DNA from 3 places in the Mesorhizobium sp. CNPSo 4688 genome. Region 2 is predicted to be linked to each of the others. Evidence: predicted binding sites of a transcription regulator. Region 2 holds the regulator's gene; each other region holds the start of a gene.
The links. Region 2 encodes PhoB, which activates phosphate uptake and scavenging genes when phosphate is short. Its sites were predicted from a motif close to TGTCATNNANCTGTCAT; they were not measured.

Region 1 (5,984 bases), on a different contig from region 2:
ATTGCTGATGAAACAGGGCCTGGCGGCCGTCGCCGACGAATTTCCCGATGTCATCGAAGGCATCAGGGGCACCGGCCTGATGCTCGGCCTGAAATGCGCCATGCCCAACACCAAGGTCAATATGGCGCTGCGCGACCAGCATCTCCTGGCGGTACCGGCCGGCGACAACGTCATCCGCCTGCTGCCGCCGCTGACCGTCACCGATGCCGAAATCGGCGAGGCGCTCGACCGCATCCGCGCCGGCGCCAAGGGCCTGGCCGACGCCATCACCGCGGCCGCCGCGAAGTAACCCCGGAACCATTCCTGATGTCACTTCGCCATTTCACCGATCTTTCCGCCGTTTCCGAAGGCGATCTGCGGTTCATGCTGGACGACGCGGTGGTGCGCAAGGCGCGCCTCAAGGCCGGCGAGCGCACCAGGCCGCTCGAAGGCAAGGTGCTGGCGATGATCTTCGACAAGCCGTCGACGCGCACGCGCGTCTCCTTCGACGTCGGCATGCGCCAGCTCGGCGGCGAGACCATCATGCTGACCGGTACCGAGATGCAGCTTGGCCGCTCCGAGACCATCGCCGACACCGCCAAGGTGCTGTCGCGCTATGTCGACGCCATCATGATCCGCACCACGTCGCATGACCGGCTGCTGGAGCTGACCGAGAACGCCACCATTCCCGTCATCAACGGCCTGACCGACGACACCCATCCCTGCCAGCTGATGGCCGACATCATGACCTTCGAGGAGCATCGCGGTCCGGTTGCCGGCAAGACCATCGCCTGGACCGGCGACGGGAACAATGTGCTGCATTCGCTGCTCGAAGCCTCGGCGCGGTTCCGCTTCAACCTCAATGTCGCCGTGCCGGAAGGCAGCGAGCCGGCGCAGAAGCATATCGACTGGTCGAAGACCAATGGCGGCAAGCTGCATTTCACCCGCTCGCCCGAGGAAGCCGTCGATCAAGCCGATTGCATCGTCACCGACTGCTGGGTGTCGATGGGCCAGGAACATCGCGCCCGCGGCCACAATGTCTTCTCGCCCTATCAGGTCAATGCGGCGCTGATGGCAAGGGCCAAGCCCAACGCCCTGTTCATGCACTGCCTGCCGGCGCATCGTGGCGAGGAGGTGACCGACGAGGTCATCGACGGGCCGCATTCTGTGGTGTTCGACGAGGCCGAGAACCGGCTCCACGCGCAGAAGGCCGTGCTCGCCTGGTGTCTTGGAGCTTGAAGTGCCTTGGTGCCTGACGTGCTTGCGCGCTTGATCTGGGGCGGCGAGATGCCTATCTGCGCCGCATCACGCAAATCAAGCGCGTTTGGACGCATGCACCCCAGAGGGCGGCATGGCCGCGCCCTGGAGCTTTGTCATGTTGGAAACGCATCAAGTGACTGAACATCACCCCAAACTCGGCGAGTTCGGCTATGCCGGCGACGATCACGTCGTACCGTTCGAGGTCGGCCCGCTCGACGTTCGCGGCCGCACCGTGCAGCTCGGGCCGATGCTCGACGCCATCCTCGGCCGTCACGACTATCCCGAGCCGGTTGCCCGCCTGCTGGCCGAAGCCTGTGTGCTGACGGTGCTGCTCGGCACCTCGCTGAAGTTCGAGGGCAAGTTCATCCTGCAGACCCGCACCGACGGGCCGGTCGACATGCTGGTGGCGGACTTCTCCACGCCCTCGGCATTGCGCGCCTATGCCCGCTTCGACGCCGATCGACTGGAAGCCCTTGTGGCCGCCGGCGAGACCTCGCAGCAGACGCTGCTGGGCAGCGGCGTGCTGGCGCTGACCATCGACCAGGGCGCGCACACCCAGCGTTACCAGGGCATCGTCCAGCTCGACGGCGAGACGCTGGAAGACGCCGCGCGCACTTACTTTCGCCAGTCGGAGCAGATTCCGACCGATCTCAGGCTTTCGGTGGCCAAGCTTCTGACGCCGGGCCTTGGCGGTGCGCGCGAACAGTGGCGCGCCGGCGGCATCCTGGCGCAGTTCCTGCCGCAGTCGCCCGAGCGCATGCGCGTGCCCGACATTTCGGGCGGCGACGGCGATCCGCGCGACGTGACGCATGAACCGGCCGACAATTCCTGGCAGGAGTTGGTGGCGCTGCTCGGCACCATCGAGCCGACCGAACTGATCGATCCGACCATCGGCGCCGAGCGGCTGCTTTACCGGCTGTTCCACGAACATGGCGTGCGCGTCTTCGGCGGTGTGCCGGTCACTGATCAGTGCTCATGCTCGCGCGACAAGATCCGCGGCATCCTCGAAGGCTTTTCCGCCGAAGAGATCAAGGAGAGCACCCAGGATGGCGGTATCCACGTCGCCTGCGAGTTCTGCTCGACGCAGTACGACTTCGACCCAGCGGAGTTCGCGGCTCAGTAAGGCCTCTTCCTTCTCCCCGTTTCATGGGGAGAAGGTGCCCGAAGGGCGGATGAGGGGCAGCGCGACTATTGGTGAATGGTCGCGCGCCTAGTCTCCGTCATATGCGTAGAAGATAACCTCACGAGCCAGCGCCGCTCCTCATTGCGCTGCCGGGCGTTCGTCACTCGAAAAGCCAAGCAATTAGCTTTTCGCCCGCTTTGCGGACCGTTCCTCAACTCCCCGTAAACGGGGGAGAAAGACGCTAGTTCACCGTCCGCCTCGTTCCCGGCAGATCCAGCGAAAACGCGGGAATGGCGATGTCGAACGTCTCGCCCCTTTTGTTGCGCATGGTGTAATGCCCGACCATGAAGCCCGACGGTGTCGAGAGCGGGCAGCCGGACGTGTATTGATAGCTGTCGCCGGGATTGAGCTCGGGCTGGTCGCCGACAACGCCGGCGCCGCGCACCTCTTCGACCCGGCCGCTGCCGTCGGTGATGTGCCAGTAGCGCGACATAAGCTGCACGAACTCGTCCGACTGGTTGTCGATCGTCACCTGGTAGCCCCAGACATAGCGGTTCTCCGACGGATCGGAGCGATCCTCCAGATAGAACGGTCTGACCTGCACTTCGATATTGCGCGTGACGGCGCGGTACATAGGCTGCTCCAAACGACACCAACGGACCTGTCGGCGCTCTTGCTCTACTCCCGATTAGGGTCTCATGCGCAGGTGCCGAACAACAATGTCATTTAAGTGACACATGACAATGGTGGTGTGCACAAACCGTGTCGGGCGACTCAGCGCTCTGTCGAACTGTTGAAAACGGCCATTCCTGGCCGCTTTTTCCCGGAGTGACCAGATCTCGATGGAACTGACAGTCATAGCAGCGCTGCTTTCGACACTCCTGCTTCTTTCCAATCTCGCCAGCACTGTGCTCGCTTCGCTCAGCCTGAGGCGGCCGCGCCAGATTGCTCCGCCGGCCAGAAAGGCGCCGCCGGTGTCGATCGTGGTGCCGTCGCGCGGCGTCGAACCGTTTACCGAGGAGACGCTTGCCCGTGCCTTCTCGCTCGACTGGCCGCGCTACGAGCTGATCTTCTGCGTCGCCCATGCCGACGATCCGGTGGTCAAACTGATAAACCGGGCGATTGCCCGGTTTCCAAAGGTGCCGGCGCAACTGCTGATCGGCGATGACCGGGTCAGCGCCAACCCCAAGCTCAACAATTGCGTCAAGGGTTGGGTGGCGGCGCAGCACAACTGGGTCATCCTGGCCGATTCCAACGTGCTGATGCCTGTCGACTATGTCCAGCATCTGATGGCGGCCTGGCGGCCGGACACCGCGCTTGTCTGCTCGACCCCGATCGGCTCGCGGCCGGACGGTTTTTGGGCCGAGGTCGAATGCGCCTTCCTCAACACGCTGCAGGCGCGCTGGCAATATGCCGGCGAAGCCCTTGGTCTCGGCTTTGCCCAGGGCAAGAGCATGCTGTGGAACAAGCCGATGCTCGACGCCAATGGCGGCATCGAGGCGCTTGCCGCCGAGATCGCCGAGGATGCCGCCGCGACCAAGCTGGTCAATGGGCTCGGCCTGCGCGTCAATCTCGTCGCCTCGCCCTTCGAACAGCCGCTCGGCCAGCGCACCTTTGCCGAGATCTGGTCGCGCCAGACGCGCTGGTCGCGGCTGCGCCGCGTCACCTTCCCGCTGTTCTACACGCCCGAGATCCTGACGGGTGTGGCGGTGCCGCTGCTGCTGGCGCTGGTCGCGGCGGCAAGCGCCGGCGTCAGCATGCCCACCACGGCTTTGTGCGTCCTGGCCTTTGCCTATGTGCCGGAATGCCTGCTCGCCTGGGTCAAGGGCTGGTATTTGTCACCGCGCATCGTCACCGCCATGATCGTGCGCGATGTGATGCTTCCCGCCATCTGGTCGCGCGGTTGGCTCGGCGGCGCGGTCGAATGGCGCGGCAATGCCATGACCATCCGCACCAAGGCGATGACGGAACTGGAAGAGGCCTCATCGGGCGCCTGATCGACGCCCGGGCCTTTGCCTTGCTTTCGCAGGCCGCTACTTCGCCGCCTTCAGCGCCTGTGCAACGTCCTCGAGCAGATCGTCCGTATCCTCAAGACCGACCGACAGCCTCAGCGTTCCCGGCCCGATGCCGAGCTCGGCACGTGCCTCGTCGCTGAGGTTCTTGTGTGTTGTCGTTGCCGGATGGGTGATCAGGCTCTTGGCGTCACCGAGATTGTTGGAGATCAGCACGATGTCGAGCGCGTTCTGCAAGGCGAAAGCCGCCTGCTTGCCGCCCTTGACGTCGAGGCAGATCAGCGTAGAGCCCCCCGTCATCTGCTTCTTGACGATATCGGCCTGCGGATGATCGGCACGGCCGGGATAGATGACGCGGGCGATCTGCGGCTGTCCGGCCAGGAAATCCGCGATCTTGCCGGCACTTTCCGTCTGCTGGCGCACCCGCACCGGCAGCGTTTCCAGGCCCTTCAGCAGCGTCCAGGCGTTGAACGGCGACAGGCTCGGGCCGGTGTGGCGGAAATAGTCGTGCAGATTCTCGTCGATCCACTTCTTGTCCGACAGGATGATGCCGCCGAGACAGCGTCCCTGGCCGTCAATGTGCTTGGTCGCGGAGTAGACGACGATGTGGGCGCCGAGCTGCAAGGGCTTCTGCTGCAAGGGCGTGGCAAAGACATTGTCGACGATCAGCCTGGCGCCGATCGAAGTGGCCAGTGATGCGACGGCGGCGATGTCGACCACTTCCAGCGTCGGGTTGGTCGGGCTCTCCAGGAAGAACAGCTTTGTGTTCGGCCTGACCGCCTTTTCCCAGTTGGCGATGTCGGTGCCGTCGACCAGCGTCGCCTCGATGCCGTATTTCGGCGCCAGCGTCTCGACCACCCAGCGGCAGGAACCGAATAGCGCGCGCGCCGCAACGATGTGGTCGCCGGCCCTGGCGCTGCACAGCAGGGCCGCCGTCACCGCAGCCATACCGGACGCGGTGGCGCGCGCGTCTTCCGCGCCTTCCAGCGCGCACATGCGCTTTTCGAACATGTCGACGGTCGGGTTGGCGTAGCGCGAATAGATGAAGCCCGGTTCCTCGCCCTTGAAACGGGCTTCGGCGGCCTGCGCCGTCTCATAGACATAGCCCTGGGTGAGGTACATCGCTTCCGACGTTTCGCCGAACTGGGAACGCAGCGTTCCCCCGTGCACGAGTGCGGTCTGAGGCTTCCAGTTACGCTTCTTGGTGCTCATCGCTTTTGTTCCAGACACAAAAAAACCGGCCGCGAAAGTCGCAACCGGTCCATACGGCCTTGCGGCCCGACGGTCCTTTAGCGACTTGTTTAACGTGGCTGCAAGCCGACCGGCCAAATCACCACGGGATAACGACCCTTTAGACCTCAGCCATGCTTGCGTCAATTGCCGGCTTCATTAAGAGGTTTGTACCAAGGCAGGTTCCGCAAAAGTGTCCAGCGGTTTTGCGGGCAAGAACCTGCCTCAAAGAGCGGCCTTGGAACGGAGCCAGCCTTTGCGGCAGACAGGCATTCTTCCCGATCAGGATATTTCCGCGCTGTTTCAGTCCGGCGCGCTGAAGTCGCCGCGCGCGCTCGATTCCGACCAGGTACAGCCGGCCAGCCTCGATCTTAGGCTCG
Region 2 (5,984 bases):
CAACCGCATGAACGACACCATCGATTCGGCGCGGGTGACCGGCAAGATCACGCTCGACGAGGACGACATCTATGACAAGAACATCGACGTCGTCGAACTCAGGGCTCGCGTCGGCATGGTGTTCCAGAAGCCCAATCCGTTCCCGAAGTCGATCTACGAGAACGTTGCCTACGGCCCGCGCATCCATGGGCTGGCCAAGCGCAAGTCCGACATGGACCAGATCGTCGAGTCCAGCCTGAAGAAGGCGGCGATCTGGAACGAGGTCAAGGACCGCCTGCAGGAGCCGGGCACCGGCCTGTCCGGCGGCCAGCAGCAGCGCCTGTGCATCGCGCGCGCCATCGCGGTGTCGCCGGAAGTGATCCTGATGGACGAGCCCTGCTCGGCGCTCGATCCGATCGCCACCGCACGCGTCGAGGAACTTATCGACGAACTGCGCCAGAACTACACCATCGTCATCGTCACCCACTCGATGCAGCAGGCAGCGCGCGTGTCGCAGCGCACGGCGATGTTCCACCTCGGCTACCTGGTCGAGGAGGGCGCCACCGACAAGATGTTCACCAATCCCGACGACAAGCGCACCCAGGACTACATTACCGGCCGCTTCGGCTGAGCCGTCCAGCGGTTGAATTTTCAGGCACGAGGACCACGATCATGGGTGAACATACCGTCGCCTCCTTCGATGAAGAGTTGGGCCAGATCAGCAAGCTGATCCGCGACATGGGCGATCTGGCCGGGTCGATGGTCAGCGGCTCGACCAAAGCGTTGCTCAATTCCGACAATGCGCTGGCGCAACGTGTCGTGTCCGACGATGCCATCATGGACGCGCGCCAGCGGGAACTCGACGATCGCGCCATCACGCTCATCGCCAAGCGCCAGCCGGTGGCCAACGATCTGCGCGCCGTGGTGGGCTCGATCCGTATGGCCGGCGACCTCGAGCGCATCGGCGACCTTGCCAAGAACATCGCCAAGCGCGTCGGCACCGTCGGCCTCAGCGTCACGCCGCGCGACCTCTCGCATTCCATCGATGCAATGGCGCAGCTGGTGCTGATCCAGGTGCAAGGGGTGGTCGAGGAATATGCCGCCGCGGATGCGGCTGCGCTGGCAAAGCTCAGGAATGAGGACGAGCGCATCGACGTCAAATACACGTCGGTGTTTCGTGAACTCTTGACCTATATGATGGAAGACCCGCGCAACATCACTGCCTGCACGCATCTTCTGTTCTGCGCCAAGAATCTGGAGCGCATCGGTGATCATGTCACCAACATCGCTGAAAATGCGTATTATGTGCTGACCGGCCAGCAATTGCCCGCCAATCGCCCGAAGCAGGACGAGACGGCGATGGCCACTTCGGCCTGACAAGGGTGAACTGCTGATGATCGCGCCACGCATCATGGTCGTGGAGGACGAGGAGCCGCTGGGCGTGCTTCTCCGCTACAACCTCGAATCCGAAGGCTACCAGGTCGAGGTGGTGACGCGCGGCGACGAGGCCGAAATCCGGCTGCAGGAAAACGTTCCCGATCTGCTGGTGCTCGACTGGATGGTGCCGGCGGTGTCCGGCATCGAGCTCTGTCGCCGGCTGCGCATGCGGCCCGAGACCGAACGGCTGCCAATCATCATGCTGACCGCGCGCGGCGAGGAGAGCGACCGTGTGCGTGGCCTGTCCACCGGCGCCGACGACTATCTGGTCAAGCCGTTTTCCACGCCGGAATTCATGGCGCGCGTGAAAGCGCTGCTGCGCCGCGCAAAGCCGGAAGTGCTGTCCAGCGTGCTCAAGGTCGGCGACATCGTGCTCGATCGTGAATCGCACCGCGTTTACCGCAAGAAGAGCGAAATCAGGCTCGGACCGACCGAGTTCCGCCTGCTCGAATTCATGATGCGCCATCCCGGCCGCGTGTTCTCGCGCAGCCAGCTGCTCGACAATGTCTGGGGCGAGACGATCTATATCGACGAGCGCACCGTCGACGTGCATGTCGGGCGCCTGCGCAAGGCGGTCAACAATGGCCGCATGCCGGATGTGATCCGCACCATTCGCGGCGCCGGCTACGCTATCCGGGAAGATTAGGCACGCCGCACTGTTGCCGGCCTTTCAGGCGACATGCTTGCCCGCTTTCGCCTGAATGCCCGGTGCGAAAATCTCCTGGTCGACGAAGCCGAGCGCGCGCATGGCGCAGCCTTCGCGGATCAGCGGCAGTTCGTTGGGCTCGGTGTCGAAGGAAATCGATTTCGAGTGCTGGCCGCCGGCGGTCTGGGCAATCGCCTCGCGCAATGCCGGTTCGATCAGATCGAACGCGGCGGCGCTGACTCCGACCATGGCGACAGGTGCTGGATCGATCAGCGCGAACAGGCTGCCGAGGCCGAAGCCAAGCGCCTCGCCGGCCTTGCGGTAGGCTTCGCGCTCGGGGCCATCGGTCTCGCGGGCACGTGTGGCGAGCGCCCGCATGTCGGCGTCGCCGACATCGACCGGTTCGGCATCCTCGCTCATCATTTTGGCGCTGCGCCAGATGGCGTAGTTGCCGGCATAGGCCTCGACGCAGCCGCGCCGCCCGCAACGGCACAGCGCGCCGCCGGGCCGGTGGATCATGTGGCCGAACTCGCCGCCCGAGGAATGGGTGCCGGTGAACAATTCGCCCTTCAGCACCAGCCCCATGCCGATGCCGTGCGAGAGCAGGATAGCGATGAAATTGTCGCGGTAGCGCTCAGGCTGGCGCCATTGCAGCGCCACTGCCATCATGTTGCAATCGTTTTCCATGGTGGCCGGAATACCGAACTCCGCTTCCAGTATGTCGGCGAAGGCAATGTCGGTCAGCGGCGTGATCGGCGACCACAGCATGGCGCGCGCCTGCGAATCGGTGATGCCCTGGATGCCCATGGCAATGCGGGCAATGCTCTGAACATCGAGGTCGGGATCCTCGAGCCGCCGCCGCACGATTGCCGTGCATTCGCCGATCAGCTCGTCGCGCGGCATAGTCAGCGTATCCAGCCGGCGCTGCTCCTCGGCGACCACCTGGCCGGCATAGTCGATGACGGTGACGGAAAGGAAATTCAGCGACAGCACCACGGTCATCACCGCGGCGGCTTCCGGGTTGAGCGCAAGGCCAACCTGGGGCCGGCCGCGTTTCAGCGCACCGGTCTCGCCAGGCTTGCTCTCGGCCAGGATGCCTTCTTGAATCAGATCAGACGAGATCGCCGATATGGTCGAGTGGCTGAGACCGGTGGTCGCCGCAATCTCGGTCCTCGACGGTTGGCCTGCCCGGCGCACGGCCGAAATCACCATCGCGCGGTTGCGACGGCGCAGGTCGTCGTGGCGGATTCCAACCGACATCGTTTTTGTTTTCCTCCCGGTCCTCCTCGCGCCTCATGATAGTGAAGGCGTTCGGTGGTACCAGCCAAATATTGGCAGAAGCAGGCCGCGCTGTCATTGTTTATTGCGGGTCTCGAAAAAATTCCGCGAAGCCATCAGAATCCATCAGAATCGATGTTGACAGCGCCTCGCCGATGGACCAGTATTTTTTCGAGGCTCGAAAAAATAGAGCCTCTGTGTGCCGGCCTTCGGGCCAGTTTTGTCGCGCCGCGCGCGGCGCAGGGAGGATTATCATGAACAGATTTGCAGCCGCCATGCTGGCGGGTGTCGCCATGTCGCTGACGCTGGTGTCGGTCGCGCAGGCGAAGGACAAGGTCATCGGCGTGTCGTGGTCGAACTTCCAGGAAGAGCGCTGGAAGACCGACGAAGCGGCGATGAAGGCGGCGATCGAGGCGGCCGGCGACAAGTACATTTCCGCCGACGCGCAGTCCAATCCCGGCAAGCAGTTGACCGACGTCGAGAGCCTGATCTCGCAGGGCGCCAACTCGCTGATCATCCTGGCGCAGGACGCCTCGGCCATCGGCCCGGCGGTGCAGAAGGCACTGGACGAAGGCATTCCGGTCGTCGGCTATGACCGTCTGATCGAGAACAAGGACGTCTTCTATCTGACCTTCGACAACAAGGAAGTCGGCCGCATGCAGGCCCGCGAAGTGTTCAAGGCCAAGCCGGAAGGCAACTATGTCTTCATCAAGGGCTCGGGTGCCGATCCGAATGCCGATTTCCTGTTCGCCGGCTCGATGGAAGTGCTCAAGGAAGCCATCGACTCGGGCAAGATCAAGAATGTCGGCGAGGCTTACACGGATGGCTGGCTGCCCGCCAACGCCCAGAAGAACATGGAGCAGTTCCTGACCGCCAACGACAACAAGGTCGATGCGGTGGTTGCGGCCAATGACGGCACCGCCGGCGGCGTCGTCGCGGCGCTGACGGCGCAGGGCCTGGCCGGAACGGTTCCGGTTTCGGGCCAGGACGGCGACCATGCCGCGCTGAACCGCATCGCGCTCGGTACGCAGACCGTGTCGGTGTGGAAGGACGCGCGCGAGCTCGGCAAGAACGCCGCCGAGATCGCTTCGCAGCTGGCCGACGGCAAGAAGACAAGCGACATTGCCGGCGCCAAGGACTTCACCACGCCCGGCGGCAACACCGTCAAGTCGCTGTTCCTGACCCCGGTTGCCATCACCAAGGACAACCTCAACGTCGTCATCGACGCCGGGTGGATCAAGAAGGACGAAGTCTGCGCCGGCGTCACTGCCGGCAGCGTTGCAGCCTGCAACTAAAACCGGACCGCTATCGGTTCGAAATCTCGGCGCCGCGGCCCAAAAGCCGCGGCGTTTCTCCAAGGGCTTTCCGCTTCAAATGACCACGGAAAGCAAATAGCATCCATGTTCCGGCATCCGCGCCAGACGGCAAACCGGTGGGAGGATAGCATGACCGACACGACCTCTAATCAGCCGGTCGCCAGCACTGCCGCGGACCGGGCGCGCGCATCCGAGCTCAGCGCCGTCGGGCGGTTCCTCAAGGCTACCGAACTCGACACGCGCATGCTCGGCATGGTCGGCGCCCTGCTGGTCATCTGGGTCGGCATACACATCCTGTCGGGCGGGCTTTTCCTGACGCCGCGCAATCTGTGGAACCTGTCGGTGCAGACCTCCTCGGTCGCGATCATGGCGACCGGCATGGTGCTGGTCATCGTCATGCGCAACATCGACCTTTCGGTTGGCTCCGTCGAAGGCGTGATCGGTATGATCATGGGCGTGGCGCAGGCCGAATTCCTCATTCGCGTCATCGGCTTCCAGCTTGGAAATCCATGGCTCTGGATCATCGCGCTGGCCGCCGGCGTGGCGCTTGGTCTGCTGATCGGCGCGTTCCAGGGCTTCATCATCGCCTATATGGAGGTTCCGGCTTTCATCGTGACGCTGGGCGGCCTACTGGTGTGGCGCGGTATGGCATGGCTGATTACCAGCGGGCGCACGGTCGCGCCACTCGACGCCACCTTCCAGCTGATGGGTGGCGGACCACGCGGCTCGATCGGCGCTACCGCCAGCTGGATCGTCGGCATCGTCGCCTGTGCGGCGGTTGCCTTCGCGCTGCTCAACGGCCGCTCGCAGCGCAAGCGGTTCAGCTTTCCACTGCGCCCCGTGTGGGCCGAGACCTTGCTTGGCGTGGTCGCTTGCGCGGCCATCCTCGGCGCCGTCTGGATCGCCAATTCCTATCCATGGCCGATCGGCATCGTGCGCCAGTATGCGCTGCAGAACGGCATCACCCTTCCCGAAGGCGGGCTGTTTATCGCGCATGGAATCGCCATACCGGTGCTGATGGCGGTGGCCACGGGCATCATCATGACCTTCATCACCAAGCGCACGCGTTTCGGCCGCTATGTCTTCGCCATCGGTGGCAATCCGGAAGCAGCAGAACTTGCCGGCATCAACACGCGCTGGGTGACCATGAAGGTGTTCATGATCATGGGGGTGCTGGCGGCGATCAGCGCGGCGATCTCGTCGGCCCGCCTCAACGCGTCGACCAACGCACTGGGCACGCTGGACGAGCTGCTGGTCATCGCCGCCGCCGTCATCGGCGGCACGTCGCTGGCCGGCGGCGCCGGAACGGTGATGGGCGCCATGCTCGG
Region 3 (5,984 bases), on a different contig from region 2:
AAGTTCGCCGCACTCGCCGCCGAAATCGGCGACGGCCGCACGCCGGAAGCCGTCGCCGAAGGTTTTGTCACCATCGCCGTCGAGAACATGGCCAACGCCATCAAGAAGATATCCGTGCAGCGCGGCTACGACGTCACCGAATATCTGCTGAACTGCTTTGGCGGCGCCGGCGGCCAGCATGCCTGCCTGGTTGCCGACGCGCTCGGCATGGAAGCGGTGCTGATCCACCCCTTCTCCGGCCTGCTCTCGGCCTATGGCATCGGCCTGTCATCGGTCTTTGCTTCACGTCAGCAGGCGCTGCTCAAGCCGCTGGCGGAAGAGTCCAGGTCAGAGATCGACAGCCTCATTGCCACATTGAAGAAAGCCGTCGTCGCCGAACTCGCCGCGCAAGGCATTGCGCAGGACAAGGTTGCCGCAAAGCCGGTGTTGCACATCCGCTATGACGGCACCGACACGACGCTGCCGGTGAATTTCGAGCAGGACTCGATCTTTCAGGCCAGGCGCGATTTCGAGATCGCCCACAAGGCGCAGTTTGGTTTCGTCTATGACAACAAGCCGATGATTGTCGAGACGGTTGGCGTCGAAGGCAGCGAAATCGCAGAGGCCAGGGCCGAAGCCTATGCGCCCGCAGGACCTGCACGGGTTGAAGCCGGCGCTTCCGGAACGCGGCGCATCTACACCGAAGGCCAGTGGCATGAGGCGGGCATCCATCGCCGCGAAAACCTGCGCCCCTCCAATTTGGTCGCGGGACCCGCTCTCATTATCGAGCCGAACCAGACCATCGTCGTCGAGCCGGGCTGGCGGGCCGAAATCACCAATCTCAATCACGTCGTCATTCGCCGCACGGAACGGAAAGTGCGCGCTGCGGCCCTCGGCACCCAAGCCGATCCGGTGATGCTGGAGGTCTTCAACAACCTCTTCATGTCGATCGCCGAGCAGATGGGCGTCACGCTGCAGAACACTGCCTATTCCGTCAACATCAAGGAAAGGCTGGATTTTTCCTGCGCCGTCTTCGACCGCCATGGCGCGCTGGTCGCCAACGCGCCGCACATGCCGGTGCATCTCGGCTCCATGGACCGCTCGGTCGAAACCATCATCCGGCTGAACTCCGGCGACATCCATCCCGGCGACGTGTTTGCGCTGAATGCCCCCTACAATGGCGGCACGCATCTTCCCGACATCACGGTGGTGACGCCGGTGTTCGATGATGCGAAGAAAAAAATCCTGTTCTGGGCGGCGTCACGCGGTCATCATGCCGACATTGGTGGCACGGCCCCCGGCTCGATGACGCCGCTCGCCACTACCGTCGACGAGGAAGGTGTGCTATTCGACAATTTCCGTGTTGTCGATCGCGGAAAATTCCGCGAGGCGGAACTGCAGACGCTGCTCACCGACCACCCCTACCCCGCCCGCAACCCGCACCAGAACATCGCCGACCTCAAGGCGCAGATCGCAGCCAATGAAAAGGGCGTGGCGGAACTGCGCAAGATGGTCGCCCATTTCGGCCTCGATGTCGTCGAGGCCTATATGGGCCATGTCCAGGACAATGCCGCCGAAAGCGTGCGCCGCGTGCTGGAGCGGCTGCCCGACAGTTCTGAGTATGAATACCCAACCGACACCGGCCAGGTCATCAAGGTGAAGATCACGGTCGACCGGCAAAAGCGCGAGGCGACCGTTGACTTCACCGGCACCTCGCCTGTCATGAAGAACAACTTCAACGCGCCGGAGCCCGTCGCCCGCGCCGCCGTGCTCTACGCGTTCCGCGTCATGGTCGAAGACATGATCCCGATGAATGCCGGCTGTCTGCGGCCCATCAACATCATCATCCCCGACGGCTGCATGCTGAAACCCAGCTATCCCGCCGCCGTTGTCGCCGGCAATGTCGAGACCTCGCAGCATGTCACCAACGCGCTGTTCGGCGCCATGGGCGCCATGGCCAACGCGCAAGGCACGATGAACAACCTGACCTTCGGCAACAAGCAGTACCAGTATTACGAGACGATCTGTTCCGGCTCGCCGGCCGGGCAGATGAACTCCGGCCGCGGCTTTGCCGGCACCTCCGGCGTCCACACCCACATGACCAATTCGCGCCTCACCGATCCGGAAGTGCTGGAACTGCGCTTTCCCGTCCTGCTCGAGGATTTTCACATCCGCGAGGGATCCGGCGGCAAAGGCAAATGGAGCGCCGGCGATGGCACCAAGCGGGCGATCCGCTTCCTCGAAAAGATGGAATGCGCCATCCTGTCCTCGCATCGCAACCGGCCGCCGCAAGGCCTCGACGGTGGCGGCGACGGCGAGGTCGGCTCGACCAAGGTGCGGCGCAAGGACGGCAGCATCGAGACGTTGATGGCCTGCGACCAGACCGTGCTCGACGCCGGTGACGCCGTCATCCTGACGACGCCGACGCCGGGAGGGTTTGGCCAAGATTGATGCATGTCGCCCAAAAATTGTTCATCCGTTTTGGGAAAGCGACTTGCATCAAAACAACAAGCTGAAGCGTCAACAGCCTGTCACTGGCTTGTCATGACGCTGCGCTACCCGCTTGCGCCAAAGCAAACGGGGAATCATTAGCCATGACGGACGTTTCGGCAGATCTGGTCTTTCGCCGTGGCAAGGAAGTTGGAAAAGCCGTCTACCAGAACCGCCCGCTGTCGAAGGCCGGCCTTTCCGAGCGGCTGTTCGCGCTGCTGTTTTCCGGCCTCGTCTACCCGCAGATCTGGGAAGACCCTGAAGTCGACATGGAGGCCATGCGGCTTGGCCAGGGCCACCGCGTCGTCACCATCGCCTCCGGCGGCTGCAATATCCTCGCTTACCTCACACGCTCGCCTGAACGCGTCGATGCGGTCGATCTCAACGCCGCCCACATCGCCTTGAACCGGATGAAGCTGGAGGCGGTGCGGCATCTGCCTTCGCAGGGCGATCTGTTCCGCTTCTTTGGCGCCGCCGACACCAGCCACAATTCGGAAGCCTATGACCGCTTCATCGCGCCGCATCTCGATCCGGTCAGCCGCCATTACTGGGAGCGTCGCAACTGGCGCGGCCGCCGGCGCATCACCGTCTTCGATCGCAATTTCTACCAGACCGGCCTGCTCGGCCTGTTCATCGCCATGGGCCATCGCACCGCCAAATTCTTCGGCGTCGATCCCGCCAGGATCATGGCGTCGAAGAGCATTGCCGACCAGCGCCGCTTCTTCAACGAAGAGCTGGCGCCGGTCTTCGACAAGAAGCTGTTGCGCTGGGCGACGTCGCGCAAGGCCTCGCTGTTCGGTCTCGGCATTCCGCCGGCGCAGTACGATTCGCTGATCACCTCGGGCGACGGCTCGATGGCCAGCGTGCTGAAGGCCCGGCTGGAAAAGCTCGCTTGCGATTTTCCATTGAAGAACAATTACTTCGCCTGGCAGGCTTTCGCCCGCCGCTATCCCAATCCGGGCGAAGCGGCCCTTCCCGCCTATCTCGAAGAGGCCAACTACAAAGCGATCCGCAACAAGGTCGGTCGCGTCGGCATCCATCACGCCAATCTGATCGAATTCCTGGCCGGCAAGGATGCCGGAACCGTCGACCGCTTCATCCTGCTCGACGCGCAGGACTGGATGACCGACGACCAGCTCAACGCGCTGTGGTCGGAGATCACCCGCACCGCCTCGGTCGGCGCCCGCGTCATCTTCCGCACCGCCGCCGAACCCAGCCTGCTGCCCGGCCGCGTCTCGACTTCGCTGCTCGACCAGTGGACCTATGAGGATGAGGCCTCGCGCGACTATTCGGCCCGCGACCGCTCGGCGATCTATGGCGGCTTCCACCTCTATGTGAAGCGCACCGCATGAGCACGAGCGAGCTGCCGGCCAACCATGCCGAACTGATGGACGGCGTCTATCGCTGGCAGCGCCACATCTACGACCTGACCCGCAAATATTACCTGCTCGGCCGCGACCAGATGATATCGGGGCTGGATGTGCCGGCGAAAGGAACCGCGCTCGAACTTGGCTGCGGCACCGGCCGCAACATCGCCCTTGCCGCTCGCCGCTACCCCGATGCCCGTTTCTACGGCCTCGACATCTCGGCCGAGATGCTGGAGACCGCCAGCAAGGCGATTGGGCGCGAAGGCCTGTCCGGCCGCGTCGTGCTGGCGCGCGGCGATGCCACCGATTTCGACGCCAAGACACTGTTCGGCGTCGAGCGTTTCGACCGTATCTTCGTGTCCTATTCGCTGTCGATGATTCCTGGCTGGGAAAAGACGGTTTCAGCAGCGCTTGCAGCACTTGCGCCCGGCGGCTCATTGCATGTCGTCGATTTCGGCCAGCAGGAAGGCCTGCCGCGCTGGTTCCGGACCGTGTTGCGCGGTTGGCTCAAAAAGTTCCATGTCACCCCGCGTGAATCGTTGCGCGAAGTCCTGGAATCGGAATCTCGGCGAACCGGCGCACCCTTCCGTTTCCGCACGCTTTATCGCGGCTACGCCTGGCTCGCCGTGATCGCATCGCACAACCTTACCTCCCCCTCGATGGGGGAGGTCGCGCCGAAGGCGCGGGTGGGGGTGAAGCGCTAGGCACCCCACCCCGGCGCTGCGCGCCGACCCTCCCCATCAAGGGGAGGGTAAAGGGAGCTAATGCAGCGCCTTCACCAGCGCACCAACCATCACCTGCGGCCGGTAGGCGAGCTTGGCCGGGGTCAGCCCGAGCCGCACCACCACCAACTGCTCCGACGGGATGATGGCGACCGTCTGGCCGTCATGGCCCTCCATCCAGTAGGTGTCCTTGGGCAGGCCGGCGGCGACGCCGGCGCCAGGATTTTCTTCGTCGCCCGGCGCCTCGATCCACAACTGGCCCTTGCCATAGACTTTCGAGGCGGTCGCCGGTTCGCGCATCCAGTCAACGAAACCGGCCGGCAGGATCTGGTTGCCGTTCCACACCCCGCCCTGCAGCAGGAACTGGCCGAAGCGCGCCCAGTCATGGCCGGTGGCGTAGAGATAGGACGAGCCGACGAAGGTGCCCTCTTCGTCTGTTTCGAGCACCGCGCTTTGCATGCCGAGCGGCGCGAACAGCGCTGTCCGAGGCCAAGCCAGCGCCTTCGCCTTATCTCCGATCGCATCCTGCCACAGCCGTGACAGCATCACTGCTGTGCCGCTCGAATAGGAAAACACCTTGCCGACGTCGCCGGTCAGCGGCTTGGCTTCGGCAAAGCCTGCCATGTCGGGCTCGAGATAGAGCATGCGCGTTACATCGGCGACGTCGCCATAATCCTCGTTGAACTCCAGCCCGCTCGACATCGCCATCATGTCAGCGAGACTGATGGCGGCGCGGCCGTCCGCCTTCCAGGGGCCGAACAGGCCCCGATCGGTCACCGCCATCTTGCCGTCCTTGACCAGCGTGCCGACAAGCGCGGCATTGACCGTCTTGGTCATCGACCAGCCGAGCAGCGGCGTCTTCGCCGAAAAGCCGTCGCCATAGCGCTCGGCGACGATGCGGCCGTTCTTCACCACCACCACAGCCCGCATGCCGGTTCCGCTCATCCCTGCATCGTCGAGGATCTTGCCGATCTCGGGATTCTGCGAGGCATCGACCCGATCTCCCTCCGGCCACAGATCGCCCTTGGTGGTCGCCGACGCTTCGGCAGGGATTGTCGTGCGCCGTACCTTGCCGACATCGCCATCGGGAACCGAGGCGCAACCCAAGCCGTGGCGCGCGACGGCAACGCTCTTGCCGAGGAAGCCGAGCAGCCGGGCCGAGACGGTCCCCCTGTTCTTGTCGACTGACACTTTCATCAGCCTGAGCAGTGGATGGCCCGGTGCCTGCACGTCGACGGCAAGCACCTCGTTGGGCTCACGCCCGGCGATAAAAACATTCGAGCAGACGATCTTGGCTGAATAGCCCGAGCCAACGCGGATCAGTTCCGGCGGCGCGATGTAGAGCCAGGCAAACAAGGCGGCGACCGCCAGCACGACCAGGCCAAGCAGCCATTTGATGATCTTCACGACGACCCGCATCTTTTAG

Region 1: the regulator PhoB is predicted to act here: its motif matches at 3,083-3,099, upstream of AC04SH_RS08255 (ceramide glucosyltransferase).
Region 3: the regulator PhoB is predicted to act here: its motif matches at 2,509-2,525, upstream of AC04SH_RS12480 (BtaA family protein).

What each region holds. Positions count from the first base shown of each region.
Region 1 is NZ_JBWLUY010000004.1:21,798-27,781, reverse strand. It holds gene AC04SH_RS08275 (acetylornithine transaminase) at 1-289, shown strand, start outside; gene argF (ornithine carbamoyltransferase) at 307-1,218, shown strand; gene AC04SH_RS08265 (Hsp33 family molecular chaperone) at 1,331-2,362, shown strand; gene apaG (Co2+/Mg2+ efflux protein ApaG) at 2,604-2,996, opposite strand; gene AC04SH_RS08255 (ceramide glucosyltransferase) at 3,205-4,359, shown strand; gene AC04SH_RS08250 (O-succinylhomoserine sulfhydrylase) at 4,396-5,586, opposite strand; SAM riboswitch at 5,644-5,721, opposite strand; gene AC04SH_RS08245 (2'-deoxycytidine 5'-triphosphate deaminase) at 5,861-5,984, shown strand, end outside.
Region 2 is NZ_JBWLUY010000010.1:209,066-215,049, reverse strand. It holds gene pstB (phosphate ABC transporter ATP-binding protein PstB) at 1-610, shown strand, start outside; gene phoU (phosphate signaling complex protein PhoU) at 652-1,356, shown strand; gene phoB (phosphate regulon transcriptional regulator PhoB) at 1,373-2,062, shown strand; gene AC04SH_RS20780 (ROK family protein) at 2,087-3,322, opposite strand; gene xylF (D-xylose ABC transporter substrate-binding protein) at 3,595-4,635, shown strand; gene AC04SH_RS20770 (sugar ABC transporter permease) at 4,786-5,984, shown strand, end outside.
Region 3 is NZ_JBWLUY010000006.1:50,301-56,284, forward strand. It holds gene AC04SH_RS12475 (hydantoinase B/oxoprolinase family protein) at 1-2,430, shown strand, start outside; gene AC04SH_RS12480 (BtaA family protein) at 2,574-3,821, shown strand; gene AC04SH_RS12485 (class I SAM-dependent methyltransferase) at 3,818-4,540, shown strand; gene AC04SH_RS12490 (serine hydrolase domain-containing protein) at 4,598-5,977, opposite strand.